4 regions of the Bacillus sp. 37MA genome follow, and region 4 is predicted to be linked to each of the others. Evidence: riboswitches for the same ligand, from Rfam matches in the RefSeq annotation. Region 4 holds a riboswitch; each other region holds the start of a gene.
The links. A riboswitch is a leader RNA that binds a small molecule or an ion and turns the genes downstream of it on or off. The one in region 4 is predicted to bind cyclic di-GMP.
Positions count from the first base shown of each region.

Region 1: linked by a shared signal. The riboswitch ahead of A3M5_RS22775 (glycosyltransferase family 2 protein) and the one ahead of A3M5_RS0104385 (hypothetical protein) in region 4 are both predicted to bind cyclic di-GMP.
Region 2: linked by a shared signal. The riboswitch ahead of A3M5_RS0113420 (hypothetical protein) and the one ahead of A3M5_RS0104385 (hypothetical protein) in region 4 are both predicted to bind cyclic di-GMP.
Region 3: linked by a shared signal. The riboswitch ahead of sda (sporulation histidine kinase inhibitor Sda) and the one ahead of A3M5_RS0104385 (hypothetical protein) in region 4 are both predicted to bind cyclic di-GMP.

Region 1 is NZ_KB889752.1:1,659,618-1,666,961, forward strand. It holds gene A3M5_RS0109360 (alpha/beta fold hydrolase) at 1-414, opposite strand, end outside; gene A3M5_RS0109365 (hypothetical protein) at 807-1,091, shown strand; gene A3M5_RS0109370 (DHH family phosphoesterase) at 1,195-2,379, shown strand; gene A3M5_RS0109375 (NAD(P)/FAD-dependent oxidoreductase) at 2,382-3,317, shown strand; gene A3M5_RS0109380 (hypothetical protein) at 3,380-4,210, opposite strand; gene A3M5_RS26835 (DUF2238 domain-containing protein) at 4,394-4,492, opposite strand; gene A3M5_RS0109390 (YqhV family protein) at 4,659-4,934, shown strand; cyclic di-GMP riboswitch class I at 5,073-5,157, shown strand; gene A3M5_RS22775 (glycosyltransferase family 2 protein) at 5,175-7,124, shown strand; gene galU (UTP--glucose-1-phosphate uridylyltransferase GalU) at 7,202-7,344, shown strand, end outside.
Region 2 is NZ_KB889752.1:2,405,786-2,413,129, forward strand. It holds gene A3M5_RS0113405 (DUF2225 domain-containing protein) at 1-422, shown strand, start outside; gene A3M5_RS0113410 (YuzB family protein) at 463-699, opposite strand; gene A3M5_RS0113415 (NAD(P)/FAD-dependent oxidoreductase) at 865-1,932, shown strand; gene A3M5_RS0113420 (hypothetical protein) at 2,448-2,771, opposite strand; cyclic di-GMP riboswitch class I at 2,823-2,909, opposite strand; gene A3M5_RS0113425 (cupin domain-containing protein) at 3,296-3,694, shown strand; gene A3M5_RS26860 (hypothetical protein) at 3,751-3,828, opposite strand; gene A3M5_RS23810 (ATP-binding protein) at 4,158-6,311, opposite strand; gene A3M5_RS25445 (hypothetical protein) at 6,455-6,682, shown strand; partial or broken gene A3M5_RS26190 (transposase) at 6,657-6,953, shown strand; partial or broken gene A3M5_RS26660 (immunoglobulin-like domain-containing protein) at 7,177-7,344, shown strand, end outside.
Region 3 is NZ_KB889752.1:1,682,243-1,689,586, reverse strand. It holds gene A3M5_RS0109515 (PAS domain-containing sensor histidine kinase) at 1-1,800, shown strand, start outside; gene sda (sporulation histidine kinase inhibitor Sda) at 1,890-2,144, opposite strand; cyclic di-GMP riboswitch class I at 2,164-2,248, opposite strand; gene A3M5_RS0109505 (hypothetical protein) at 2,450-2,629, shown strand; gene A3M5_RS0109500 (two-component system sensor histidine kinase NtrB) at 2,842-3,885, shown strand; gene A3M5_RS0109495 (PadR family transcriptional regulator) at 4,151-4,474, shown strand; gene A3M5_RS0109490 (HAAS signaling domain-containing protein) at 4,467-5,027, shown strand; gene A3M5_RS0109485 (DUF4097 family beta strand repeat-containing protein) at 5,020-5,955, shown strand; gene A3M5_RS0109480 (N-acetylmuramoyl-L-alanine amidase) at 6,146-7,344, shown strand, end outside.
Region 4 is NZ_KB889752.1:807,311-814,654, reverse strand. It holds gene A3M5_RS0104395 (YhcN/YlaJ family sporulation lipoprotein) at 78-578, shown strand; gene A3M5_RS25160 (S-layer homology domain-containing protein) at 600-791, opposite strand; gene A3M5_RS26555 (N-acetylmuramoyl-L-alanine amidase) at 731-1,105, opposite strand; gene A3M5_RS0104385 (hypothetical protein) at 1,500-1,799, opposite strand; cyclic di-GMP riboswitch class I at 1,836-1,918, opposite strand; gene A3M5_RS0104380 (hypothetical protein) at 2,385-2,594, opposite strand; gene A3M5_RS25155 (hypothetical protein) at 2,613-2,801, opposite strand; gene A3M5_RS25150 (hypothetical protein) at 2,806-2,961, opposite strand; partial or broken gene A3M5_RS25960 (DUF1064 domain-containing protein) at 2,997-3,167, opposite strand; gene A3M5_RS26550 (helix-turn-helix domain-containing protein) at 3,162-3,284, shown strand; gene A3M5_RS0104365 (helix-turn-helix domain-containing protein) at 3,277-3,504, shown strand; gene A3M5_RS0104360 (hypothetical protein) at 3,631-4,236, shown strand; gene A3M5_RS25140 (hypothetical protein) at 4,382-4,522, shown strand; gene A3M5_RS24305 (hypothetical protein) at 4,534-4,734, shown strand; gene A3M5_RS24010 (DUF4352 domain-containing protein) at 4,757-5,092, shown strand; gene A3M5_RS22205 (hypothetical protein) at 5,197-5,520, opposite strand; gene A3M5_RS0104330 (hypothetical protein) at 6,168-6,386, shown strand; gene A3M5_RS0104320 (L,D-transpeptidase) at 7,131-7,344, shown strand, end outside.

The DNA.
Region 1 (7,344 bases), 850 kb from region 4:
TGATTTCGCATATCGCTTCAACCATGTCGTATAGTCAAATTCTTGTTTTTCTTTATATAGTTGAGCACGTTTCATATGCAATTTTGAGGGGACATTGCAAAAGTATCCTCCGACAAATGTTAAACTTGTAACCATATCCGGATATTTTTTAGCAAAAGCCATTGCAGGTATACACCCAAAACTTAATGTACATATATGAGCGGCTGCTAATCCATTGTTTTTATAGTGAGTATAGAGCTGTTCGAGCAATAGCTCTAAAGAAAAGGGATGATCTTTTCCTAACGTATCCGGATCATAAAAGTTGTAGGCAATCAAATTGTATTGGTCTTTTAGCTTGTCCATTTCGATTTTAAACGTATTCTTATTTCCAACAACCCCATGTAAAAAAATAATCGTTTCTTTCACTTCGATCATCCCTCTTTTTTCATTTTATCGTTGTACATCATCATATCAGATTAACTCTCGACTATAACAGCTATTCTATCTTGTCAAGATAAAAAATGCCCTGTCTTCATGCAACTTTAAATAGAGAAACATACATGGTTTTTCTTAAAATGGTGCTCTTATCTCTTCCCTTTTTTCGAAAATGAGAGATATTATGCAAAAAAAGATGAATGGATGAGAAAATGGCTCATGTTGTGCGCTTTCATTGCCAATGTTACCGTTTACACCATCAATGTTTCCGCTTACATTCGCTTTGATTAAATACTGCTTATATATGATAATCAAATTATATCAACTTAAATCGAAAACGAAACTTTGATTAGAATAAACTATTTAAAAAAAGAATAGGATGAATAAATTAGATGAATGCAGTAGCAGTAAAAATGACACGTCAGTTGTTAAATTCAGTAGAAAAAATCACACAGAAATTATTACATGGAGAATTTTTCTATAATGAAGTTCATTTTATTGAGGAAGAGTTTTTACCGGGAGAAGGAGCTAGCTACATTGGATTTATCTACGATGTAAAAGGACATTTTGGTGAAAACTATAAAGTCAGTGTGTTTTCTCATGATGGCTTTACTTTCGAAATAAGAAAACATAACGACCAAGGGTTTGATGATTTAGAAGGCAGATTTACATTATAACAGTTGGCATCTTCATTCTTGAAGATGCCTTTTTTTTGTTTACATATTTGTTTTATCAATAATTTTCACTTTTTGAAACCATACTACATTCTGAGGTGAAGACATGTATAAACTGTTGTCTCATAATGATTTAGATGGAGTCGGATGTGGTATTTTAGCAAAGCTCGCTTTTGGGGATCAGATGAAAGTCCGCTACAATTCCATTTCAAGTCTCAACGCGCAAGTTGAGTGGTTTTTGGAAAATAATGATAAAAATACAGCCTTAATTATTACAGATTTGTCTGTAAATGAAGAAAATGAAGAAAGACTGGATGCTTTTTATCAAGGCGGAGGAAACATACAACTACTTGATCACCATAAAACGGCTCTGCATTTTAACCGTTATAAATGGGGGCATGTAGTGGTGGAGGACGCCGAAGGACATTTAACTTCAGCGACTTCTTTATTTTATGAATATCTTGTTACTCATCAACTAATAAAGCCATCAAACGTCACAGTAGAATTTGTAGAACTCGTTAGACAGTATGATACGTGGGAGTGGGAGAAAAATAACAACCAGGAAGCAAGACGGCTCAACGCTCTCTTCTTTTTACTTTCGATTGAAGAATTTGAGGAAAAAATGCTCCATCGACTTACATCAAACGATCATTTCCGCTTTGATGAGTTTGAAAAGAAACTGCTTGATATGGAAGAAAATAAAATCGAACGCTATATCCGCCGGAAAAAGCGGGAACTCGTTCAAATTCAAATGGGCGGCCATTTTACAGGTATCGTTTATGCGGAATCCTATCACTCAGAGCTTGGAAATGAACTTGGCAAAGAATATCCGCATCTTGATTATATTGCTATTTTAAATATGGGTGGAAAACGAGTAGGATTTCGAACGATCCACGATCATATTGATGTGTCTGAAGTGGCTGGTCATTTTGGTGGAGGCGGGCATGCAAAAGCAGCAGGCTGCTCTTTAACTGATGAAGCTTATAATCAGTTTGTGAAAGATACGTTTCATCTTGAACCATTGCAGGAAGATGCAAAACGAAATCGTTATAACTTGAAACGGTCTTCGTTCGGTTCGCTGTATAAAAACCGGATGGAAGAGGCCTTTCTTCTTTATCCAGTAAACGATCTTGACTGGGCAATTGTACAGAATAAAACAAAAATGGATCAGACCTTTACAAGTTTTGATGAAGGGGAACATTTCTTAAAACGAAATTATGCAGTCTCGCTTGTAAATGACGATACGTTTGTCAATTACTTAATGGACGATATAAAAAAGGGAATTGAATAAATTTGAAGAAAAAAAGAGAAATTAACATTCTGGATGTTGTGATTGCAGGAGGCGGCCCGGCCGGATTAAGTGCCGCCCTTGTTTTAGGTAGATCTTTGAAAAATGTGACAGTCATTGATGATGGAAGACCAAGAAACTATGTAACGGCTGCTTCACACGGTTTTCTAACTAGAGATGGGATAAAACCATCAGAACTTAGAAAAATTGCGCATGAACAGCTAACAAAGTATCAAAATGTTAAATTTACAGAAGATTTCATCGAAAAAGTCGAGAAAAAAAACAATGTTTTCATCACAACAACAAAAAGCGGAAAAACAATGGTAAGCAAAAAGATCGTTTTCGGCACCGGTATGAAAGATCATTTACCGGCCATTGATGGGCTCCAAGAGGTATACGGAAAAACGGTTTTTCACTGTCCTTACTGTGACGGCTGGGAACGAAGAGATGAGCCTTTAGCTGTATTTGGAAACGGAAAAGGTCTATTGCCTTTTATAAAACTCATTTACAACTGGAGTGAAGATTTAATCGCTTTTACAAATGGAACAGCTGATATAACGAAAGAAGAAAAACAAGAACTCATTCAACATAACATTCCGCTGATCGAATCCCCCATCATCGAATTCCAATCAACAAAAGGAAATCTAGAAAGAATTATCTTGCAAAATGGGGATGCAGTCCGTCGTAAAGGCGGATTTTGGGTAACGACCAATGAGCAGCAGGCTTCCATGATTCCTGCGCTTCTTGGTGTTCCTTTAAATGAGAATGGTGAGTATGAAACAGGTGATCATGGCCAAACAAATATTAAAGGACTCTCTATTGTCGGAGATGCTAAAAATTCATTCACAAGCTTGATCGGGGCGGCGGAACAGGGATATGAAATAGGCGTTAAAATAAACGGTGAATTGGCCGAAGAAAAGTGGGCTGACAAATTACTATGAAGGTACTCTATAAGAATTTCAAATAAATAAAGAGCTACGGATCGCAGCTCTTTATTTTTCAGTTAACGCCGTTTAACTTTATGCATTACGATGTAAAGTATAAAACAAATACATAAAGTGACACAAGAAAACAAAATGGCTAAACTGGCAAAAGCCATTGTATACGCATGATAGCTTGTAAGGGTAGAAATCATTTTACTGCTGTCAAAATGGAAAAAAGCTCCGAGTAAATTGAACGTTAGCAATACAATGAATACGGAAGAAATTCCCGTTGCGGCCCCTTTTATATCTTCTTTGCTTAAAGCGATATGTGTCGATATGCTTATCGCAAAGAAAATAAATAGCCAGAATAACGGATTCACGATATTTCCTATGGTGAACAAGCTTTGAAACAATACACCCGAAGATAGTAACACACTCTTCACCATATCGAGGCTTATTTGTTCTGGCTGAACTTGATTTTCTAAATAAGCTGTATAGAGGCGATAGGATTCAGGAACGAAACAATACATAAGAATTATTAAGGACACTACGCCTGAAATAAAAGGACCGATCCCGATAAAAAAGTTGCCTATTTTCTGATACAGACTTCTCGGGTTGTAGCTATGCTCCACAAAACCTAAATAATGTATATCCCCTCTAGTTGGAACCCATTGCACCTTTTTAATCCGATGTCTAAATAGCAGGCACATGATGACATGTCCGAATTCATGGATAGGTGTGCCGATCCAGGCCGTTACTAAATAGCCTTTCTTATTAAACGTTCGGTATAAATACGTAACCGATTGTTTTTGTAAAAAATCCAGCATAAATCCAATTACGAAAATAAATCCCATTAAAGAAACTAATTGTAAAACTGTATTAAAAATAATGGTAAAAAAAGAAGAAGCCATTTAGTTCTTTTCATCTCCCCGCATTGATCAAAACATATCGAAGCACTATTCATTTTACTCGTTTTCAACGAATAAAAATACTTTCTTGAAACTTCTACATTCAAGAAAGTGTAGATCTTGCTCTCTCTTTTTCCACCATCCTGCCCGTGCCGCCACAAGAAATCTGTCGACAGTATCTGCCATTCAGTCCGTCATTGTGTCTGTATTTCCTCCGCTTTGAGAAGTCCGTCCGACTAATTGATCCATGCTGAATTCAAAAATCTCCCACCAAATGCTGCAAATGAGCGAATAAAATGAACGTACGTCTCATCTTTTCACCCTACTAAAATGGAATGGTTCACTATGATCACTGAACGTTTTCATTTGCTGCTTTATTCATTTTCATGGATCTAGTTCACCCGCTAAATGCATATAGATGATGAATAAATAGATGTCTAAGGGTGATAAGATGGTCCTTTTTATTGAAAAAGCACTTCTCTTCATGATTGTATTGAGACTCATTTCAGGTAGTATCGAGATAACTGCTGCGATGTTGATGCTTAAATTGAATGATTTAGAAAAAGCTTTTTACATCAACAGTTTACTTGCCTTAGTCGGTCCTTTTATTTTGATCGTCACGACCGGAATAGGCATAGCGGGCCTCGCAGAAAAAATCCCTTTAACAAAAAGCATCTGTCTCATAAGCGGGATTTTACTCATTCTTTTCAGTTTAAAATCTAAATGAGCGGCGGATCAGTCAATATTACTGTTCTGTCCTTTTTATTATACAATTGCTTCTTTAGATTTCATCTGAATAAGAACGAGCGCCCTTTCATACATTTAACTTGAATGGGGGATAGTATCATTATTTTAAGATTAAAAATTCAGATAAAGGCAAACTAATCGAAAGGTTAGGACGCAAAGTTACAGGTCTAAGGCCAAGTGGCTATGACGGCTGGGCCGCCTCATAAACGGGGGGATCGGAATGGAAGTTGCAATGCAAGTAACGAATATGAATGCGAAAGTCATTTTGACCATCCTCATCGTATTGTTGTTATTCCTCTTGTATTTATTAGCCTGTAAATGGAAAAAATTTAAACTGTTTTTCATTCTCACGGCTGTCCTCTGTAACTCCGCGTACATTTTATGGCGAGGTTTAGAAACCATTCCAATGTTCAGTACCTTAACCATCATCCTTGGCGTTGTTTTATTTTTATCTGAATTTGTTGATTTTTTTCAGTCCAACGTTTTTCGTTTAACATTTTTAAAGGAGTATAAAATTCAGTTTAAAAGCATGGACTTATTTCGCACTTCCCCTACTGTTGATGTATTTATCGCTACGTATAATGAGCCAGCCGATGTACTCAAAAAAACCGTTGCGGGCTGTAAGTCGTTAAAGTATCCCGCTTCGAAATTATCCATCTATATTTGTGATGATGGGAACAGAGAAGAAATTAAATTGCTTGCCGAAGAGTTTGATGTAGGCTACATCACCCGTGAATCCAATGAACATGCAAAAGCCGGCAATTTAAATAATGCTTTTAACAAAACAAACGGGGAATTTGTCATGCTGCTGGATGCGGATATGATTCCGAAAAGTTATTTTTTACGAAGAACGATGGGGTATTTCACCAAGAAAAATGTCGGATTTGTCCAAACGCCGCAAGTATTTTATAACTCCGATCCTTTTCAAAATAACTTGCGATACTTTAAAGAAATACCGAATGAGCAAGATTTCTTTATGCGTTTTGTTGAAGCTGGCCGGGCTGCTTTTAACGTCGTGCTGCATGTTGGAACAAATGCGGTGTTCCGAAGAAGTACAGTCGAAGATATTGGCGGTTTTCCAACCGGAAGTATAACAGAAGATTTGGCGACAGGCATTATCATTCAAGCAAAAGGCTATGAAACGGTCTTCGTCAATGAACCGTTAGTGTTCGGAATGAGTGTCGATACGTTTGGTGATTTAGTGAAGCAGCGAAAACGGTGGGCACGAGGCAATATTCAAGTGATGAAAAAATGGGGTCCTACAAAACTAAAAGGACTAAACGTATCACAGCGCCTTATTTATTTCAGTGGCATCCTCTATTGGTTTTGTGGTCTTCAAAAGCTTATGTTTATCATCGCACCGATTATATTTCTGCTAACGGGCATTCCGTTCGTTTCAACAAATGTTTATGATTTACTTTTATTTGCAGGTCCCTCTCTTATCGCATCATTCTTGATTTTTAAGCTGCTCTCTCAAAACCATCGAACGATGTACTGGGCGAATATATATGAAGTATCGTTAGCACCTTATCTCGCTAAAGCCGCTTTCGCTGAATTTTTCTTGAAAAGACAGCTCGATTTTAATGTTACGTCAAAAGAGAAAAAGACCGATTCCAAATACTTTCACTTTACGCTCGCTCTACCTCACATCATCCTATTCATTCTGTCCATCTCAGCGATCATCTTCGGTTTATATAAGATGTATTACAATATGTATTCCTATTCCTCTATCGTTGTAAATTTAATTTGGTGCTGCTACAACATTAGTAGTATCTTTGTCAGTATTCTTGTCTGCATGGAACGACCAAAACCGGATGGTGAAGAAAACATTACATTCACCAATTCTCACGTTTGGTTATCCAACTTGTCTGAAAAAAGTCATTCGACCTTTAATATCTACCAAATGTCGATCAATCAAATTATTTTGTACAAAAATGATTATCTTGTGAATGATTCATATAAACTAGGCGATCTGGTCGAGCTTTCCAATCCAGAGCTGTCAGGAGTTGGCGGCGTTATTCAAGACATATATGAAAAAGATAACAAATTATTTTTCAAAATCGTTTTCAATGAACTGGAGAAAAATGAATTTATAAAAGTCATTCAATATGTTTTTGAAAACTCAAGAGGCTACACAATAGTTGATAAAGAACTTATCAGCAAGTATTAGTTTAATTAGTGTGCCTTGTTGCCCACTATCTTATATAGACAGCGGGCAACAAGGCATATAGATTGAAAGGAGCATTCATGAAAATAAAAAAAGCGATTATTCCCGCGGCCGGGTTAGGTACAAGATTCCTGCCCGTAACGAAAGCACAGCCGAAAGAAATGTTGCCGATCGTTGATAAACCGGCTATTCAATATATTGTTGAAGAAGCAGTTCAATCTGG
Region 2 (7,344 bases), 1.6 Mb from region 4:
AAGATTACAGCGGAGAACGAACCTCTTCAAAAGCGATTAAAAGCTTTAAACTCGCTTTATACTCAGGCGTTTTGAAAAAGGAAAAGCATCTGACGCTTGCAGGGCTTGCACTTCGAATCGCATGGATTTACCGCGATCTCGGACGAAATAAAGAAGAAAAACGATTTATGTCCATTGCTGCTCGTGAATATGAAGAAGCATTTTCTAAAGAAGATGTTTCTGCGAAAATGTCAGAAATCAAAGTGTTGTATTTACTCGGGGAGTTAAATCACAAGCTCGGCAAATTCGACAAAGCCGTGTCCTTTTTCTCAAAAGTCATTGAGCGGCAACGCAATTCGAATGAAAAGCAAGTTATTGAAATGGCGCGTGAACGTTGGCACGAGCTTCGCAAGCATATGAAAGCACAGGGACAATCAGCCTAAGAAAAACCGGGGTGCCGCATATACCCCGGTTTTTTGACGTTTAAAACAGCCATGTTTCGTCTATAAATGTATATATATTAGCAACGAGTTCGTCCGGCGTCTCTCCGCCGACAACTTCCCCGTTGACGAGTGCGAATGGCGATTCCGAACATCGTGTACAGTAGCTGAGACAGCCGTATTCGATCACATCAAGATTAGAATCACGCTCTAATTGTTCAAACGCTTTTTGCGATCCGTTTGCCAAATTGCTGACGCAAAATTCGATGATTGGTTTCATACTATAAGTTCACCTCTTCTGTTTCATTGTACTACCAAATTCATTTTGAAAAAAGCCACAAGTTTCCTCTGTGCCGGTTGTATAATAATGCTGTTTTGGTTATACTTGGTGTGAATAAACGAACAGGCTTATATACATATAATATTGAATAAAGGGGTCGTACCTATGAGAAATTTAGTTTTGCTAGGGGGAGGCTATGGAAACATGCGTGTGCTTCTCAGGCTGCTTCCGAACCATTTGCCCGACGATGTCACAATTACACTCGTGGACAGAGTGCCATACCACTGTTTAAAAACGGAATATTATGCGCTTGCGGCTGGAACTGCATCTGATCATGAAGTGCGTGTGTCATTTCCAGAACACGAAAAATTAAAGCTTATTTATGATGAAATTGCAGCAATTGATGTCGACAAAAAAGAAATTGTATTAGAAACGAACGGTGCACTTGCCTACGATGATCTTATTGTTGGTCTAGGCTGTGAAGATAAATTTCATAACGTGCCAGGTGCTGCCGAGCATACACACAGCATTCAAACCATTCATAAATCGCGTCAAACGTACCAAACACTCAATAACATGCCTGCAGGCTCCAAAGTCGGCATTGTCGGCGCTGGCCTTTCCGGTATCGAACTGGCAAGTGAGCTGCGTGAAAGCCGCCCAGATCTTGACATTAAACTCTTTGACCGTGGACCGCGCATTTTGAAAGACTTCCCGCAAAGACTGAGCCGCTACATTGAAAAATGGTTTACCGATCACGGTGTTGATGTCATTAGCGATGCAAATATTACGCGTGTGGAGCCGAATCGCCTTTACAATCATGAAGATGTATACCCGATGGATGCGATCGTCTGGACAGCGGGTATTCAACCTAGCCATGTCGTACGTGAAATGAATGTTGAAAAAGACCGATCCGACCGTGTTATATTGACTTCCCATCATAATGTGCCGGGCAATGAACACGTTTATGTTGTAGGTGACTGTGCAAGCTTGCCGCATGCACCAAGCGCACAGCTGGCTGAGGAACAAGCTGAGCAAATCGTCGACGTTTTACAGAAACGTTGGAAAGGTGAACCGCTTCCTGAAAAAATGCCAGAAATGAAACTAAAAGGCGTACTTGGTTCACTCGGCAAAAAGCAAGGCTTTGGGTTTGTAGCGGATCGCGCCATTACAGGGCGTGTCGCACGATTCTTGAAGTCTGGTGTATTATGGATGTATAAATATCATAATGGATGAGGAATAATCTTAGGTAAGATTAATCTGAAAACACTGGTATATCAATGTTTCTGAAAAAGCACTCCTCAAAATAAATAAAAACCCGTCAAAAAACGGGCAGGGAAATGGCGGGGGAACCCGCCGTTTTTTATTTACTAAAAATTTTTTCTTCTATCTGGTACTACTTCGTCCATTGTTGCAGGAAATAAAAGGTTATCATCGTACTCTATAGTGACCCATCCATCCCCTTGATTCTTTTTTAATCACCCTTCGATAAAAGGAGGTACTAACCTTCTCTTTATTCTTTTCTATCACTACTTTAGCTATCCTCTTCACCATTTTCTCTTCCCTTAATCATGTATTTCAACAAAGGGAATCCTGTTCCTTCAAAACAATACACTGCCTTAAAAATAGCACCTGTATCCTTTTATTTTTTACTTGCTCAATATATACGGCATCTGTACGACAAAAAAGGGTACTCACGGAATATTCACTCTTTTCTACACGCTCAAAACTTTACTATTAGCGTCCCATTTTTATTGTTCTCCCCTTCTACCTTCGTAAATGGATTGGAGTCGGCTTTCTGCTTCTTGAGAATCCATCGATAAACCAGTCAAAAATGCTAACATGTTATCTTCTTCTGAAAGTTTTCTTATCGAACGGAAGATATTGGGTTTCTGCTCTTTTATTAATGTTATTACTTCAATAGTAGGTAACACTCTTTCTTGAACATTTATCCTTAAAAAAGAGCGCAAAAACCGCACAAATACTGATGTCGAATCAAAGTCATCGGGATAGTTTTGCAATAATAAAAAAAACTTTTCAACGTTCATTTTTAATTCATTTGTTTCTCCCCGCATTTTTCACCCACCTTAAACAGTTATTGGTCCAAATACGGAGTTAAAGCCCTATTTGGCAACCTGGCTGTCATAGTCCATAAGAATGTTAGACCCGTAGTTTTGCGTCCTTACCTTTCGATAAGTTTGCCTTTTTCATTAAGAATTTATATACATTAAATCATGTCGAATAATGTCGCGTCAACAAAATCGATTTGCTTCATTTCACAGGAGGTCGGTCGGTTCATTTAACGAAGAATCCACCAGACGCTACTCAATTTATGAGAGAGATATATGCCAAAGATACTCTTCCAGCTATTTTTGCTTGTTCTAAATTCAATTTACTAATACTGCTTTCATCGCTCTCAATGACCGTAAAGATTGTTTGTATTCGTAAATAAGTATCCGCATATCGGTTCTGGTGCAAACATAGTATAATTTTTAACACTATATGTTAATAAAGTGCATACTTTGTTTTTGGAACATTAGATTATATAATGAGCATAGTATCAATTTAATCAAAAACTACATAAATAGGAGTGTCACACATGACTAAAGTATTGAGCGAAACACCAGGAATTCAAGTATTTAAAGCAGCAGATTTAGAAAAAACGTTTCCAAAACTAGATGTATCTACCATTATTAGCCAACCAGGAGTGAACAGCCAAATTGTTGACGTACCGGTAGCAGAAACACCAAATCCACTTACACTCGGCTTCTTTTCTATGCAGCCTGGCGAATCATTTGAATTCTTATATGAAGTTGTAGAATATAAAGTTGTTACAAAAGGTAAATTTGTTTTGCGTGACCTACAAGGCAACAGATATGAAGCAGAAGCAGGAGATGTCGTCCTTTTCACACCTAATGTACCCGTTATTTTTGATGGTGAAAGTGATGGAGAAGCGATCTACACAGCACACCGTCCGGCTGACGCTTCATTTATGTAAGAAGTAAAGAGGCGCTTAAAAATAGAAGCAATCGGTGAATCACCGATTGCTTCTATTTATTTTGTGTTTTTCTTTTTAGCCGCGTCCTCCAGTTTGCTTTTTGGCTCTTTAGCGAATTTCTGTAGGTTTGGAATACAGTTTGATTTAAAGTATCGTACGAAGCCTTATTTTGCAACAAATGAAAAGAAACCATTTTGAATAAAGATTGATCAAAATGGTTTCCATTGAGAGCGTAAAATATCTGGTTCTGGTGCAAAAAATTCAATTGCTACATATATACTTATTCTAGATAGGAAAAGAGGGTCATGAACACTTGACCTTAATTTTTGTGCCCAGATAAGTATAGACAGTTCAGTTATAGTATGATATTGAAAGATTCATACAGATTCCACTTAGGAAACTTTTCGTTTCTTTATACCTTCCCCAATTATTTATACTAGAACCCTTCTACCTTATTTAATTGTTACTGATAGACAGGGAATAGGATGGAGAAGCATGCTCCTTTATTTACTTCACTTGTTACTCGGATCTGTCCATTCATGCCTTTTATAAGACTAAAGGAAACCATCATTCCGAGTCCCGTTCCTTTTTCATTTCCCTTTGTTGAAAAATAAGGCTCGCCAAGACGGCTTAATTGTTGTGGTGTCATTCCTATACCTGTATCCTGTATGTCAATTTGGACATTGAACTCATTTGAGAGTAAGTTCAGCTGCAGTTTCCCACCATTCGGCATTGCTTCTATTCCATTTTTCAGTATGTTAATTAAACCTTGTTGTAATTTACTTCTTTCACCTAAGATGAAATAATTGGCCTGTTTGTTAAACGTGAAGCTAATGTGAACGGCATTCATGTTAGCCAACGGAGTAATGATTTGGATCGTAGACTGGATTTCTTCCAACACGTTTACTTTCTCCACTGTTATAGGTGCCGGTTTAGCAAACGTTAAATAATCATTGATAATTTCTGTTGCCCGGTCAATCTCTTTTAGAGCGATATCTAGGAAATGTCCTCCATTTTCCAACGATGGATCTTCATGTAGCAGCTGCATAAACCCCCTCGCTGCCGTTAACGGGTTCCTTACTTCATGAGACATGCTAGCTGCGAGATGGCTGACAATCTCTAATTTTTCAGATTTTCGTAAGAGCTCTTCTGTTCTTTTTCTTTCGGTGATCTCCTCGTAAATGCCAAAAACACCAATCACATCTTCAGCAGCCCAAACTGGTACAAACGTAACCGTATAGTCGAAAGAAGAGTGTGCCTCTACTTCAATCGTCGTTTCAAAACTTTGAGGCTTCCCTTGAAGCGCTTTTTCAAAATAGTGGGTTGGGTACGATTTTTTCAATTGAGTCAGCAGCCGTTCTTCCCACTCATCTGTACGATTTGTTTTAGCACGGTTTACCTGCAAACTATTTCCCTCTACATCAAATAAAACAATCGTATCCGGATGGTTTTCAAAAAGAGAACGATACCGCTGTTCACTTTCTATGAGCATCTTTTTTGTTTTTTCTAATTGGCGCGTTCGATTTCCTACGATTTCTTCCAAATGACTATTTAAATAAGAGAGTTCTTCATTCTTTAAAGATAATTGAGCCGTTCTTTCCTTCACTTTATCTTCCAATGTTTCATTTATATTTTTAATGTTTCGTAATATCGTATCATTTTCATGAAGAATAATGGCATGTCTGATCATATTAAAGATCAATATGACGATCACACCAATAAATATAGTCAGTAATTCATTTTTTTGAAAAAAAGCGATGACAATCAAAACAATGACACTTATATAAGGGATAATCAGTCGACTCATTTTCAAAATGCTCTGTTCTTTAATGGTGTTCTCTCTGTAGTTATTCGCTGCTCCTTTTTCAAAAAAGCTGGATAATCCGATGATTAATAAAGCTATACTCCATAACGGTTCTATTAGTGTAAATGGTTCTAGTCTATTAAATATAGATAGATACAGCCAAATAGAATCAGCAATGATGTATAGCATCATGGCGCTTAATTGTAGTGTAAATACTTTGAAAGGAAAAAATTTTTGATAAGATAAATAAACAAAAATGATCACCATCAAGGTACATAAATAAATAGTGGAGAAGCTGAAAGAAACTGTTATATAGAACAAAGAAAACTGGGAATCAAATAAAATTTCTTTAAACAAGTACAACCAGCTGACCGTAAACAAAACAGTGATCACGATGCACGCTTCAAACCATAACTGCCATATGCGGTATTTATGTTTGTCCGTGTATACTTTATAAAGCAAGGCGGATAAATACAACAATACATTGATAGCCCAAAACAAATCGGCCCACCCTGGAAAGGTGTAGATCGCTTCTGTCCTGAGATCGTAAGTCCATATTAATTGCCCGAGAAGAAAGCTCAAACAGCTCGTCATTAATAGAAACCAATACTTCTTTTGTTCTCTTCTAATTCTTTTAATGTTCACGTACATAAAGATAAACGACATTAAAGGGGCCATCAACGCAAAAAAGCTTCCTCCGAAATATCTTAATTCTTTATCATTCCAAAAATAAAAAAGCCATGCATAGTATGTTAATGAGTAAAGGATGACCATACATATAATGATTCTTATTCGCTTCTTTTGAAAAAGCATCGGTTATTCTCCTTTTACATAAGTTGATCGTTTGACTTTACATTCTAAGATAGAGCCGGCCGATAGCTTCTTCCGAACGCTCACTGGCATATCATAGAAACGTACGGACAGCCAACACAATTTTCTGGATGTTGCTGGTGTAGATGACGGTTTCTTCAGCCATTTCCACACGCCTTCCATCAGTTAAGCTGCGGGCTGTACGACAGAAGGAAGATCAGTTCCAGGCGGCTGCGGTTTGTTTCAAGAAACGGCTGGATGCATACGAGCTTTGTCCAAAATCATCACGATCCGGCCAGATGGATAATGTGCCAGTACGGTCCGTAGAAAGCGGAGAAATGCTTCTGCCACACAGACCGTGGCAGCGAGTTTAAAAACCAGCTGATCGATCAAACATTATCAGCTTTTAACATTGGCCGGTCACTCAGCACGAAAGGCTGTCCATATGACAATGTCGTGGCGGAAGCCACATTTAAAATCATCAAAACAGAGTTTGTGAGCCAGATGACGTTTGATCATTTAGAACATCTTACAGTTGAATTCAGTGACTACGTCAACTGGTTCAATAAGCTGCGCATCCACGGAACCTTAGGCTACGTAAGCCCGGTGGAGTTTAGAGAAATGTCCCTTAAAAAGGTTGTATGATTTAGTGTTGACATTTCATTTTATCAATATTTCTTTGTAACTTCGCATCGACTTAACAAACCTTTGTCGTTTTGAACTAGTGACAAGAATCGGAGGTTGTGCAGTTTTGTAACCTCCTACAAATAAATACCCCATTAGTTAAAGATAAAGAGTCCCATAAATATTAAGTTATGATTACTTATTCACCGGAAATTTTTGACTACATGTCACTTTTGACAGTAATTTGCGCACATATTATGCTCAAGAACTTCCGAACTCGGAGAATAATGTTACTATCGAAACTGAAAAAGCCCAATACCCAACAACAGTTGAGAATATCATTGTTGAAATCCAAAATGACAGCAATACACAATACGAGACAGGTGAGCATGTGTTTCTTGAAAAAAAGTAG
Region 3 (7,344 bases), 870 kb from region 4:
ATACAATGGTTTTCTAATGAAAAAGATGAGATAAGACTTTTAATTGATAAAAGCGGACGAATAAAATATATAAACCCTGTTATGGAGACTGTTTCACAGCATATTGTTGTAGATATAATAGACCAGAATTTACTTGAATTTATTCATCCAAATGACAAAGAAAAGACGATAGAAAACCTCTTTTATTTACAACCCCCTCATAGCTTTACCCCCTTCATAATCCGCTTTCTTCGTAAAGATGGTTCATACTGTAAACTATACTTTGCTTCGGCAGAACTGTCTGAAAGAGGATGGATTCAAACAATTGTATATAATAAAAACAGGGAAAAAGAAAAACATCTTAAAAACGATTCTATTATTAACGTAAATCATCCTTTGTTTACGATGTCAGACAGTTCTGCTGTGATTATAAGTTTAGACGGTCGGGTGATGGCTGCGAATCAAGCGTTCGAGAAACTGTATGGATGGACATTAAAAGAGATAAGTGATCAATTCCTTCCAATTGTTCCGGAGCATCTTATAGATGAATTTAATGAATTAAAAGAACGGGTGACAAATGGAGGGAATGTTGTCCATTATCCGACATTCCGATTGAAAAAAGATGGTAGACTCTTGCCAGTCACACTCTCCCTATCTGCGGTGAAAGATGATACAGGTAAAATTAAAGCATTATCGTCCGTCACACATGATCGGACGGAGTATTTGGAGACACAAAAGATAATCGAAAAACAAAAAGAATTGCTGATAACAAGGGAAAAAGTGATGAGCTACATTACGGAAAATATTAAAGAAGTTATTTGTCTATATGATATTAGTAATAGGAAGCTTCTTTACAAGAGCCCTTCTTATGATAGTTTTTGGGGAGTCAGCGACGAAGAGCTACTTAAAGATCCAATGCAGTGGCTCGAGAATCTTCATCATGAGGATCGAGATAAATTGATTGAATTTCATAGGGCGACGGATAACAGTCCGAAAGAATTAGAGTATGAAGTCAAAGGAGACACAGAAGAAGAAACACGCTGGATCTGGTCAAAAATAACACCGATTTTGGATGAAACAGGGACGGTCATCCATCACATGTGTATATCACAGGATATGACAGATATAAAAAAAAGAGATAACATGTTAAAAAAACGGGATGAATTAGGAATCATCGGGCAGCTGGCAGCCGGCATTGCCCATGAAATTAGAAATCCACTAACAGCCGTAAAAGGATTTATACAGCTTCTTAATGAAGAAACGAATAATGCTTACAGCGATGTGATCTTGTCTGAACTTGAACGAATCGAATTTATTATGAATGAATTTCTCATGCTGGCAAAGCCGGAGCAGGAAGCGATCATGAAAAAGCAATATATAAATGATTTGTTAAAAGAGATGATTGCATTTATGACACCAGAAGCGTTGTTGAATCAAGTGGAAATTAAAATGGAATTGGATCAAGGGCAGCCAATCGTTCATTGTGAACCGAAACAGATTAAACAAGTGATCATGAATCTTGTGAAAAATGCCATTGAAGCGATGCCTTCTGGCGGAGAAGTTCGAGTCACAACAAGAAGAGAAGATGGATGGATAGCTATTGATATAAAGGATCAAGGAATAGGGATACCAAAAGACAAACAAGTTTACCTTTTTGAACCATTTTATTCAGAAAAGGAACGCGGGACAGGTCTCGGTTTAATGGTAAGCAAAAAAATTATCGAGCAGCATAAAGGAAAGATTCGAATTTTCAGTAAAGAGGGGTCAGGCACATTAGTACAAGTTCTTATGCCTATAGAAAATAAGGATTTATATCATTAAAAAATAGGTGTCCGGTATAAAAAACAATCACATCATTAAACTGGTTTAATGATGTGATTGTTTTTGTTGAGCGATCAAAAAATGGATGATTAACGGCTCATCTCTGCCAAGTTTTCCATATGTATGGTGGAGTCAACTGTTAGCATTAAGTCTCTTCTTTTTATTTCTATTTCAAGCAGGTGAATAAAATCTTTGTCTAACTTTAGTGTTAGCGCGTCTTTGTGTGCGATCAACAACTGTTCATCTGATAGATATAGCTTCTGCATATACCCAACTGTCACTTTTGAAGGTAAAAAAATCCAAAATCTGTCTAATCTCTCTATTCCAACATCGCCCCGCTTCAACACCCATACCTCCAATTTATGAGGCGGCCCAGCCATCATAGTCATTTGACCTTAGACCTGTAACTTTGCGTCCTAACCTTTCGATTAGTTTGCCTTTATCTGAATTATTTATTATCAACACAATGATACCACACGATCAATTAAATGAATATGAAAAATGATCACTTGAAATGCTCTCTTGATCGAACGGATGAAACCCCAAAAGTTTTCTATATTCGACGTAATAATTTTATTTATTTTACAATATTTTCATAATAGGTGCGTTATAATAATATAAAGCGCTTTCATAAAAGGGGGAAGATCATATGATGAATTATGCAGCAGGTTTAACATGTTCTACTTGTGGGAAAAAGATATTAGAAAAAGATTTAATCGCATGGACTGAAAAAAACAATGTTGTGCACCTCATTTGTGATACTGTTCAAATAAGTGAAGGGGTAAGATTTATGGGGCGGGCAGAAGAGTTGAACGAACAATTTTTGTGAATGTTTTTATACCTTCGACAAACCTGCTTTTTACAATTCCAGATAGAAGCGGGTTTGTCTTTGCTCCTTTTCTTCCTACATATGCTAGTGAATCAATTTCAGGTGATTTGAATTCTTACGTACACGTAGAAAAAAATTACAGTATAAATAGTAATAATTGGTTCTTTTTTAGGTAACTTTTTGCTATATTTATACTAAAGAAGGTGATGTACTTGCTATCGGAAGTCGGAGGAACGAATATAGATTTTCGCCAATTAATTGATTATTCATTTAATTCGATTTTAATTGTTGAACAAGAAGGAAAAATTATTTATTGTAATAAAGCCTTTGTTGAATTACTCGATTTTTTTTCATCTAATGAAGTGATACAGAAAAATTTATTTGCGTTTGTTTCCCCGGAGTTCCATGTTTTGTGTAAGCAACAATTAAAAAACGTGATTGAGAAACAAGAAATAGCGGGACGAGGGGAGAAAAAGATGATTAGGCGTGATGGGGCGCTTATTGATGTAGAATTAATGGTAGTTCCTTTTAATATGGAAGGAAAAGTTTTAGCTCAACTCATTATTCAAGATATATCTTCCCGTAAAGCAGCAGAAAAGCGATTAACTGATCAAGAACAATTAGCATCTATCGGTCAAATCGCAGCAGGTATTGCGCATGAAGTGAAAAATCCATTGACAGCGGTCAAAGGGTTTTTACAGCTATATCAAGAAGACCATTCACATCCGTATTTAACGACAATGAATGCGGAGTTAGATAAAGCATTGGATACCTTAAAAAATTTATTACAAGTATCCAAACCCGATCTACAGGATGAACCATTTGTCCAAATCAATATATGCAAAGAAATACAGTCAATCCTATTTTTATTCCAGGACAGATTGTATAGCGTAGAAGTAGAGATAGATTTAAAAGATTCCGAGAAAACAATAAAAGGAAAGAAAAACTTATTCATTAAAGCATTTTACAACTTAATGACAAATGCACTGGATGCGATTGAAGGCGAAGGGAACATTAAAATTGAACATTATTATAAAGATGGCTGCAACCATATCATTATAAGTGATACGGGAATAGGGATACCAGAAGAAAAAATCCATATACTTGGTACACCATTTTTCACGAGTAAAAGTGAAGGAACCGGTTTGGGACTGACGCAAGTCTTTACAACGGTACAAGAGCATGGAGGAAACATTGCTGTTCAAAGTGTCCTTGGGGAAGGAACAACTTTTCATATACAAATTCCTATTACTTGAAAGAAAACCGGTTGAACCGGCAATGAAGAAAGATTTAAGCAGACACGAATCAATATACATAAAATACAACATTTATTAAATCAATACTTTGTGGACAAAAATAAAAAATGCGTTTTCGGATCAAGTTTTGAAATGAAAACGTGTTTTTTTATCGAATAGTACCTTGCAATAAATAGTACCGAGTAGTATATTATTTTCAACCGGTATTTTTTATAAGTTAGTACTGTATAATATATAGTACTGAGAAGGAATGAGGGATGTAACTTTGAATGTACAATTTAAAAAAGGTGTGTTAGAACTATGCGTTCTCGTATTACTAGATAAGCAAGATCGGTACGGGTATGAACTTGTTCAAAAAATATCTGAACAAATTGCCATATCAGAAGGCTCTGTCTACCCATTGCTAAGACGTTTAACGAAAGAAGAATATTTTACAACCTATTTACAGGAATCATCAGAAGGTCCATCACGTAAGTATTACAAGTTAACGGACAAAGGGAGAATGTATCTTCGCGAGCTTACCCGGGAATGGAAGGAATTTTCAAACGGTGTTAATCAATTAATAAAAGAAGGTGTCAGTGATGAATAAAAAACAATTCTTGAATAGTTTAGACGAATCTTTACAAAAACTTTCTTCAGATGAACGGCAAGATATTTTACAGGACTTTGAAGAACATTTTGCTAATGGAATAGCAGAAGGAAAAAGCGAAGAACACATTTCAGCTACTCTCGGTTCACCCAATCACATTGCAAAAGAACTACTTGCCTCTTATCTTCTTGAAAAAGCAGAAAAAACGGAAACGACGGGAAATATTATTCGTGCGATGTGGGCGGTGATTGGATTAGGGTTTTTTAACGTAGTCATCGTGCTGGGACCATTTATCGCAATTGCAGCATTGGTTTTTGCCGGGTGGGCGTCAAGTATTGCGTTTATTGCTTCTCCTTTGCTTGTATTTATGAATGTCATTTTAAATCCAGATACATTTATTCTATTTGATTTGTTCTTCTCGATGATGCTTTGTGGACTGGGCTTGTTTATTGCCGTAGGCATGTTTTTTATTACGAAGGCACTCATACGTGGATTTGTCCGCTATTTAAAATTCAACACGAAAATGGTTAAAGGTGGATTAAAACATGTTTAATATAAAAAAAATATCACTCATCGCACTCATTCTTTTACTCATGGGCGCCGCGGGAAGTTTCATTACATTTAAAAAGATGAATCACTCTGTTTCTGTATTGGAAGAAAAAGGGATAACTAATCAAAACATTACACGTTTGAGCGTGACGACAGACAACGCTGCTATTGAAATCATCCCCACAAATAAACAAGAAACAACAGTAGAGGTGTCAGGAACAGCGAAGAAAAGCTCGGCATATACGTTCTTGGCTGACGTAGAAGGAACGACACTTTCGGTCCAGTTAAAAGAGCGACAGACAAAACTTTATAACTTTGATTTTATATCAACGTCATTATCATTGAAAGTATATGTACCTGAAAAAGTGTATGATTCACTCAGAATTTCCAGTGATAATGGACGTGTTGAAGCGGCGAATTTACGTGTGAAAGAAGTGAAAGTAAAAGTAAGCAATGGGCGTGTAGAACTGCGAGATATTACGGGCTCTACTATCACTACTGAAACAGACAATGGGCGTATTCAAGCAGAAAATCTTGATGTGAAACAAGTGAAAGCAACGACAAGTAATGGACGCATTGATCTGAAAAATGTATCTTCCTCAGCTGTTTCAGTTAAAGCAGATAACGGAAAAATCATATTGGACGATGTGAACGGTAAGATTTTAGGAAAAGTAAAAAATGGGATGATCTCTCTTATGACGAATCATTTAGATCGCCCTATTGAATTTGAATCTGATAACGGTAATATTAAGATTCAAACGGAAAAAGAGCCGACAAATACGACATTTGATGTGAGTGTTGATAACGGAAAAATCGATCTTTTAGACGGGTACAAACCGAATGAAATAATAGGGGATGGGGATCACTTCATTAAATTAACAACGGCGAATGGGAAAATTTCTATAACGAAGCAAAAATCAATAAATAAATAACACTCATTATTAGAATAGCTGGAATAAAGCGGTCTGCATCGTGCAGATCGCTTTATTCTATTCATAAGAAAAAGAGAAGCAGTAAAAGTGAATCCTTTGTGAAGATTATAAACGAAGGTGTTAAATTTACGTTATATATGTTAATATATTCTAGGAATTAGTGGTAAATATTTCGAGTGGAGGCAGAAAGGTGAAAAAAAGTTTAATCATTGTTGGGTTAGCATTTTGTATGTTAATTACTCTTTTTGGAGTGAATAGAGCTGCGTATGCGGCGAATTTTGTCGATGTTCCAGATCGAGCGTCAAAAGAAGTGAACTATTTGTCGATAGGTGGAATTGCCAACGGATCGTCGGCGACGATATTTGGTTCTGAAAAAAAAGTAACGCGTATGGAGGCTGCTGCATTCATCGGCCGAGCGCTTCAGCTAGATGGCACAAAGCGTGTTACAAGCTTTAAAGACGTCGGTTCTGGTAGTTTTGCTTCAGGTTATATCCAGTCGGCTGTTGAAAAAGGCATTATTTCCGGCTATGAAGGTGGACGGTTTTTACCGTACAATGAAGTGACACGCGGAGAAATGGCTGTCATGTTATCAAAAGCATTCGGTTATAACTTTGGTGGGAAACTATCTGGTGCTGCGAATGCATTGACATCACGTGGTATTGCAAGTGGAGTGGCAGATGGCTCATTTGGTGTGGATCAGATCATTAAACGGGCAGATTTCGCTGTTTTTCTTGCCCGTGCGATGAACCCGGAATTCCGTACGAAAGAGTTTTCAAGTTTTACGAAAACATTATGGACGAATACAGGTGACTTAAATGTTCGTTCAGGTCCATCTACATCGTATCCATCTAAAGGAAAGTTAGCAAAAGATGTAAAAGTGATCGGTGCGCACAATATTGCAGGCTGGACTTATGTGAAATCAGACAGCACAATCGGCTTTGTGAGCACAGTTTATTTACGTGACACAGAAACAGCTAGTGCCGCTCAACCGCCGGTGACAGGAGCGGATTCCCGCCTTTCTAGTCAGACGATTATTTTGGATCCGGGTCATGGGGGCAGTGATCCAGGTGCTGTCGGATTTGGACTGAGAGAAAAAGATGTGGTGCTTTCGACAAGTTTAAAAGTGAATAAACTGTTAAAGCAAACGCCATTCAACGTGAAAATGACACGTTCAGATGACCGTTTCATTACGATTAATCAGCGTTCTTCTTTTGCAAGAAATAATGGCGGGAATATATTCGTCAGCATTCATGCAAACGCCGCCTCGTCGTCAAGTGCAAACGGGACGGAAACCATTTACTCTTCAGCTGCTAATCCGCATGGTGCAGATAGCAAACTGCTTGCAACAAAAATCCAGAATCGTATGATCGAAGCATGGAAACTGAAAGA
Region 4 (7,344 bases):
TTTATTACCCTTACTGAATATAAATTAATCCATTGGAGAGCCTATCCTTTATTAACATTTATAAGGGAGGACTTTCAATGAAAAAAATATTGATTTATATGACAGCCTGCATGACCATGTTTTCACTCGGGGCTTGTATGAATAACCGTGATAATGCTACGGATAATGCCAAAAACGATTCGGTCGAAAATGTTGTGCATGATGATCAAAAAGCAGACAATGGCATGGATAATACTGATCAAACCACTAATGCCAATTTGGATGTGTCAGAAAAGACTGCTGACCGTGTTGAAGAATTAGACGAAGTAAATGGTGCAACAGTACTTGTAACAGATCATAAGGCTTATGCAGCCGTTGATTTAAAAAACGGCACGAAAGTAAATGACGATCTGAAAAATAAAATTGAAGAAAAAGTAAAAGAAGCGGATACTTCTGTTGAAAAAGTGTATGTTTCCGAAGATCCAGATTTCAGCACTCAAATGAAGGATTATGCTGATCGGATAAGGGGCGGTGAACCAGTTGAAGGGTTCTTCGATGAATTTAGTGATGCTGTTCGCAGAGTATTTCCGAATGCCTGACTACAAACCTTATCAATTGTTTCATAAATAACACCCCCGGTCGAAACCGGGGCTATTTGCTATTTTGCTTCTCATACGATGCAACATCGACCACACTTCTTCTCGTGTAACCGGACGTTGCGGATATGTTCCATCGCTAATGCCGTTTTCTTTCACCCATTGTTTTGCTTCTTCAAACCGTGGTGAAGGTGCTGCGTCTTTTTTATATTCCACTTCTGTATCCTCCTTTTCGCTTGATATAGCTTGGCTCGAACCTGACACAACTGTGCTAAGTATGTCTGATTATTAAGCAGATCCATATCAGCCTTATTATCAATAAAAGCCATTTCAAGCAGCAAAGCCGTCGCCTTCGTTCCTTTTAACACTGCTAAATCTGGTCGATTTTTAATTCCTCGATCTTTTACGTTGTACTTATCCAGAACCTTTCTAATTTCGGCGTGAATGATACTGGCTTCTTTATTTTGGGAGTATACAAGTGTTTCATAACCCGTTCCCCCACCTGCATTTAGGTGGATCGAAACAAATATCTTTGCGCCTGAGACGAGACAATCTTATCCTGCGTTTCATTTTGTTTATCAATCTGAGCCATAAGCTTATTCTCCCGCTCTTTTGATTCCGTCATCTGAAATCTCAAAAGCCATACAAAAAAGGGTACAAAATACTCCCTGCGCTCATAACTCTGGTGGTAGTTGAGTTAATTCCAATGGTGTGTCTCCTTACTCTCCTTTATGAAAATCTATATAAAAAGAGCGCCCGAATGGACGCTCGTTGTGTTGCTATTTATTTTTCGTTAATCCACTATTTGTTCCTCAAGGATTCCATATCTGTAAACGTTGATTTATCAGCATTTATATCCATTTCTAAAGAGAAATAAATACTACTGTTGATTAACGATTAATGTCTGTACTAAACTTTTTCAACTTACGCTTTTACCTGCTCTTCATAGCTTAAGGATAATTCAGCATATTTTTTGTAATGATATAATTTCTTTTCTCTGAACTCTTTTCTGATTAGTATATTAATACATCCCCGCTCTAAATACTCATATTTCAGATATCTATGTCTATGCCAACCACTGATCGTGTCTAAAACAAGTTTTGATACCTTTAGTTTACTTTCTTTTCTTTTTTGCTCGTACCATTCAATTGCTTTGCTCTGTTTTGAAGTTAAATAGCCTATATAAATTCTCCGAGCGTTTTTTCTCATATTTCTTTTATTCATTTTGTTTCCCCCATCTAAATCGTACGGAGGCCCGTATTCGGCAACTGGCTGGCTTGGCGTCTACTTTAGCCCCTGTAGTTTTGCGTCCCCACTTTTCAGTAGTTTTGCCCTTTCGTACAATTTCAATTTATTTCTTTTATCATACGACAATTCACATAAAAATATAAGCTAAATTTTATTGAAATTTGTCGATCTTTGTAGAATTTAGCTTAATAATTGTTTTTAAATAGTAGTATGATCATGGGTACTGTATTTATAATTGTAAATTTTCTAGTATTTAACATATAAAACTATCAATAAAAAAAGCACTCGATATGGGCGCTTCTTCCGAATTTCCTCAATTATTTTCTCTTCTTCATGAATATTTATTAATACATACTACTCATCCTTATATTTCCTAGTCACACGACCTTTCTTTGAATAACCTTCTATTTATTACGCAGGCTGTGCAATAGGCGTAATCATCTTGATCATATTTTTATTAACAATGCTGTCACCAATAACAACGACGGAAAGGCGCTGGTCATTGATTTGAGATGAATAGTCAGTAGCTTTGTAATTCTCGACGGTTTCTTTCATTTCTGGTCAGTTACTGAGATAAATCGCCACGTTCGCATTCGGATCAATTTCAGACGGCGTGATTGAGACGATAATGTTTTTATTTAAAACAATGCTACCAATGGCAATGGCCATGAGTTTTGGTTCGTTCAGATTCGACGCAAAAGCTGAAGCTGAAAAGTCTGGAATTGTGGCCGAAATGGAGCTCCCGTCATTTAAAGTGATTGAAAGGTTCATAATGTTGTTTCCTCCTTTTTAAATCAATGAATTTAAGCTATCTCGTAATCCGTTTAATTGCCCATGTGTGGTATTTGTATTGCTTGAAACAGCAGATGGCACAGAAACAGGCAGACTCATTTCCGCTATCGCTGACCGCGCTTGGATAAATTGATAGGCATAAGTATTGCTGTCCTGCTGCACAGTATCCATACCGTACGCACTCAAACCTTTATACACTCTTACTTGATTTCAATATGTTGTTATGCGTCGCTATTGCTTTAGCTGCACCGACAGGTAGTTCGTTATTGATCGCTTCCTTCTCTTTCTTCCTTTTCGTCCGATTCCTCACCAGCTGGTCTAGCTCGATCCACCCTCCATCAATCAATCTGCGAATAAGCCACCACAGACAGATGATTGCGGATATTTCGCTTCAAACAGCTTTCTTTTGAGTGCAAATACAGGTGTTGACACACCTTTTATGTCGATCACTTCAATATGCCCGTCATGATGCAATACTTCAAAATCAGCGATGTATTCAATTTTCCGTTGTGTTGTGCCGCCCTTTTTAAACTTATCCTGTAATAAATATCGGAGAATGAAACAAAGCGTATCGATGCCAATACTACCTACGTACTGTGCAAATTCTTCGAATGTGAAATCGGCGATCTAATTAAGCTTGTTGAAAAAGAAGAAAACGCTAGTGAATAATCACCAATACCCGGACCTGCGTGTTGGGCGTATTAAAAGCAACCTGCGCATATTAATGGAACAACATAAAATGTCTATCAAAGATGTTCATGATGCTACTGGGTTAAGCCGCACAACAATTTCAAAGCTACTTAATGAAACGTCCACAACGATTGCTTTTGAAACAATCTTTAAGCTTTGCCGACTCTTTAATATCAAAATCGGTGATTTACTTTGTTAAGAAGAAGAAAACAACCAATAAGCACCACCGCCTTTATGCAATTTTATATATTTACTAATTTGTATAATTCCAGATTTAAATAGGAACTTTCGTTCTGTATCCTTTAATAAAAGGGAGGACTTTCATATGAAAAACAAATTAGGCCTATCTTTACTTTTTTTGCTTTTAAGCTTTGTTTTGGCAGCATGTAGCGAAGAAGCTACACCTGAAAAAGAAACTGCGGTAGAAACAAAAGAAGAACCAGCTGCAACGAAAACCAGCAGTGAAAACAAAACAATCTTGAACGAAACAGGTACGTTCACACAGATTAAAAAGAGCATGAGCGTTGATCCTGTCACGTCCGGCCCATTCACTGTTTCACTCCCACTCGTATCAACTGTATCCGGTAAACTGGCAGGCGAAGCCGCTACTTATTACGGAACAAATAACTTGCAATTCGTCCAAGTGGAAATGGATATAGCGCATTCAACCGAAGCGACAGACAATCTTTGGCTCAGTTTTGTCAAAATCGTAACGAATACGGGCGAGCAACTTGATCCGGACATCACGTTGTCGAATATGATATCTGGTGATTTTTACGGAAAAGTGAATCATACAGGATCATATGTATATGTTTTGCAAAACTCACAGCCCGAAGATATTGAATGGATACGGGTTTTGATTGATCCACCTCATGATGAAAACAATAATGAGATTGGCGAATCGTTCGACATTCATGTTGATTTTCAATAAGCACCACCACCTTTATGTATGAGAAAGCCGAGCCAATGACGGCTTTTTTCTTTGCGCTTTTTCCCTTATTTGTCGAAATTTATCTTGTATGCCAAACTTTTGTCCTGTATCGTTTAGATAATAAATACGTAAAGGATGATAAATAATGGATATTACCGCCCTACTTTTGGCTTTACTCGGTTTTCTCGCTATCGGTGTTGGGATCGTCTTATTGATTGTCCGCGCAATCAAAAAGCGGTCGTTGAAACCAGCTGCATTTATCGCCGGTGGTGGATTAGCGACATAGCAATAATGCCGGTGTCGGAAGAAACAGCGTCTGAGCAAAAATCAGAAGAAACTTCCGAGAAGGAAGCAGCGAAACCTGTCAACTCTGAAAAAGTTGAGAAAGCTGCCGCTGACGAAAAGATTAAAGCTGAACAAGTAGCTGCTAAAAAAAAGGAAAAAGAAGCAGCAGCCAAAGCTAAGACTGAACAAGAAGCAGCCGCTCAAAGTCGCTGATGTAACCTTTATCGCAAAGGAAGTGTCTACTGCTACAAACTTAGGTGGTGAATATGGCGGTAATGCGAAAAGTCAATTCACGCTCATAAAAGTGAACGTCACGAACGAAGGCGACGAAGCTATCACAGTCGATTCTAATTTCTTCAAATTGTTATCGGGCGGTAAAACGTATAAAGCTGACGGATCGGCTGCCATTTATGCAAATGACGACACCGGATTCTTTTTAGAAAGCGTCAATCCTGGCGTAGCATTAGAAGGCTATGTGGTGTTTGACGTTCCTGCTGATCTACCTAACCCACAACTTCAAGTACAAACGGGATTTTGGGGAACGGAAACAGGCATCATCAACTTGAAATAAGGACACCAAGCTCTAAAGTAGATGTAAACCTACTCTAAAGTTTGATGTCCGTCGGTTTTTCCGTTGGGACGTTGGTTATTTAGTTGTTTATATAATACTGTTGACTAACCTTCCAGTGCCTTTCTTGCAATTTCTTTTAAGTTATACAGTTGTAACAAGTAATTTTCATTTAACAAAGGTTCAGAGTCGTTTATTTCTCGCAGTGCTTCCTCATAAGCAACAATAAGATTACTGTTAATACTGCTCGTTTCGTATATTGCTTCAATAACAGTTGTTAGTTGTTCCACGGTTTCAAATAGTAGATGCTCGCCTTGTTCTTCCTCAATGGGGATAGGCGTACCATTTTCCTCTCGTTGCAAAAAGTAAATGCCATCTTCTGTTCTAATTAATAAAGCGCCATTCGCTAAATAGATTTTCTTTTCGGCCATTCCACTTTCACCCCTTCACTTTATAGGTCTACTCATTGCGTCTATATTGGTGCAAGTATTATAAAAAAAAGTGACTAAGTTGGTGATTAAACTTGCGACAACAGCGATTAACATATAACCATTCATAGCGACTTTTTTCCATTTTGTATTAACTGGATACATTTTGTTTATTTTTGTATAAACTTTAATTAATTGGAAATACTGTTATTATACGAAACATTTTGCTGCGTTAATTTCCGGTTTTTAAAGTCGGGGCAACCTGGCTTTTTTAATCGTTCTTTTCATTTAACTACTTACATCTTCACCCTTTGAATCGTTGCTACATATTCTGAAAACAGGTAGGATCCCCTTCCTCCAATCTGCTTTTGCTTAGGTCTTCCTCAGCTTTTTGTATAAAATTCCATGTAGAGGGTAAACTTCTTCATAATTAGATGTTCGACTTTTATGGTAATGGGCTTTTTCCAGCCAGTCTTTGTCCTGGCTGGTTTTTACCTGTTCCAAAATTTCCTCTTTGCAGAGGTTTTCTGCTATATATCGTCGAACTTCAAATTATGGATCTATGCGATATCGCTCTAACTTCATGCGCATTATAGATGGAGTATAAAATCCACTACACTAATGCCATCGGCTAAAGAGGAGGGTTGAAAATGTCTTTAGAAAGTCTAAAAGATCTGTTAGGAACGTTATGTTCTTACAATACGATCGACATCACTCATACCTTTGAAAGAGACGGACAATCTATAGCATCTGTTTGTTGCTTAAAAGACACTTCTACAATTGAAGTAACAATGCTTCAAACTCAATCTATTGAACAATATGAAAATGTAGATGAAGCAGCCATTGTGATCGAAAGATTGGTAAATTAACTATCCATGTATAAATCAAACTTGATTCGTCCATAATGTAAACAAGGGTATTACCCTTCCTACAATTGAATAGTCTTGCTTTGGAACGGGATACCTAACTGGTCATCCCTTCCTCTGTTTATATATTGGTTACCGCACATAAATTTCTCTTGGATGGTTAAACTTTTATTGGATGAGAGTTCATTCTTGCATATGATGTTTCCCCACTCTCTCCGGCCGAGGGGCCCGGATCCCCCGGCCTTTTTTATGCATTTTGATCGTACTGTTCATCTAGCAGATTACATCTTCACCGTTTGAATCGTTGCTGCGTATACTGAAAACAAATAGGAGTTCTTTCTCCCTCCTATTTAAAAGCCATATACCTTTCTTTTCGAGCAACTATTCTCCCCTTAGAATAGCTGCTCTTTTGATCAAGCTGGATATAACTTCGGCTGCCATACATAAATTTCTCAGAAGTGGTTAAAGTATTGTTGCATGAGCGTTCACTCTTGCTTGCGCCAACGTCACCTACCTCTACTGGCCGAGGGTTTTGGCTTCCCTCGGTTTTTTGATTTAACTTTAAATAAAATGGAAATAATTTTATTAACCGGAACATTTCTCCATGTTAATGTCCGGTTTTTCAAAGTCGGGGTGAAAACCCGGCTTTTTATGTTGCGATATTGTCGAACTGTTCAATCAATGCCTGTTAATTAACAAATGCCTGAGTTACTTCATACAATAATTTAAAAAATGGAGTTGATCTTCATGGCAAAATGGATTGACGTATCAACATCACAACATCAATTAAAACTTTTTGATGGAAATAAGGTTATAAAAGCTTACCCAATTGCAGTTGGTAAAATATTGTCACCAACACCTTCCGGGACATACACGATTATCAATAAACAACCTAATCCTGGCGGACCATTTGGAGTGCTTTGGATGGGGTTGTCAAAACCTCATTACGGTATACACGGAA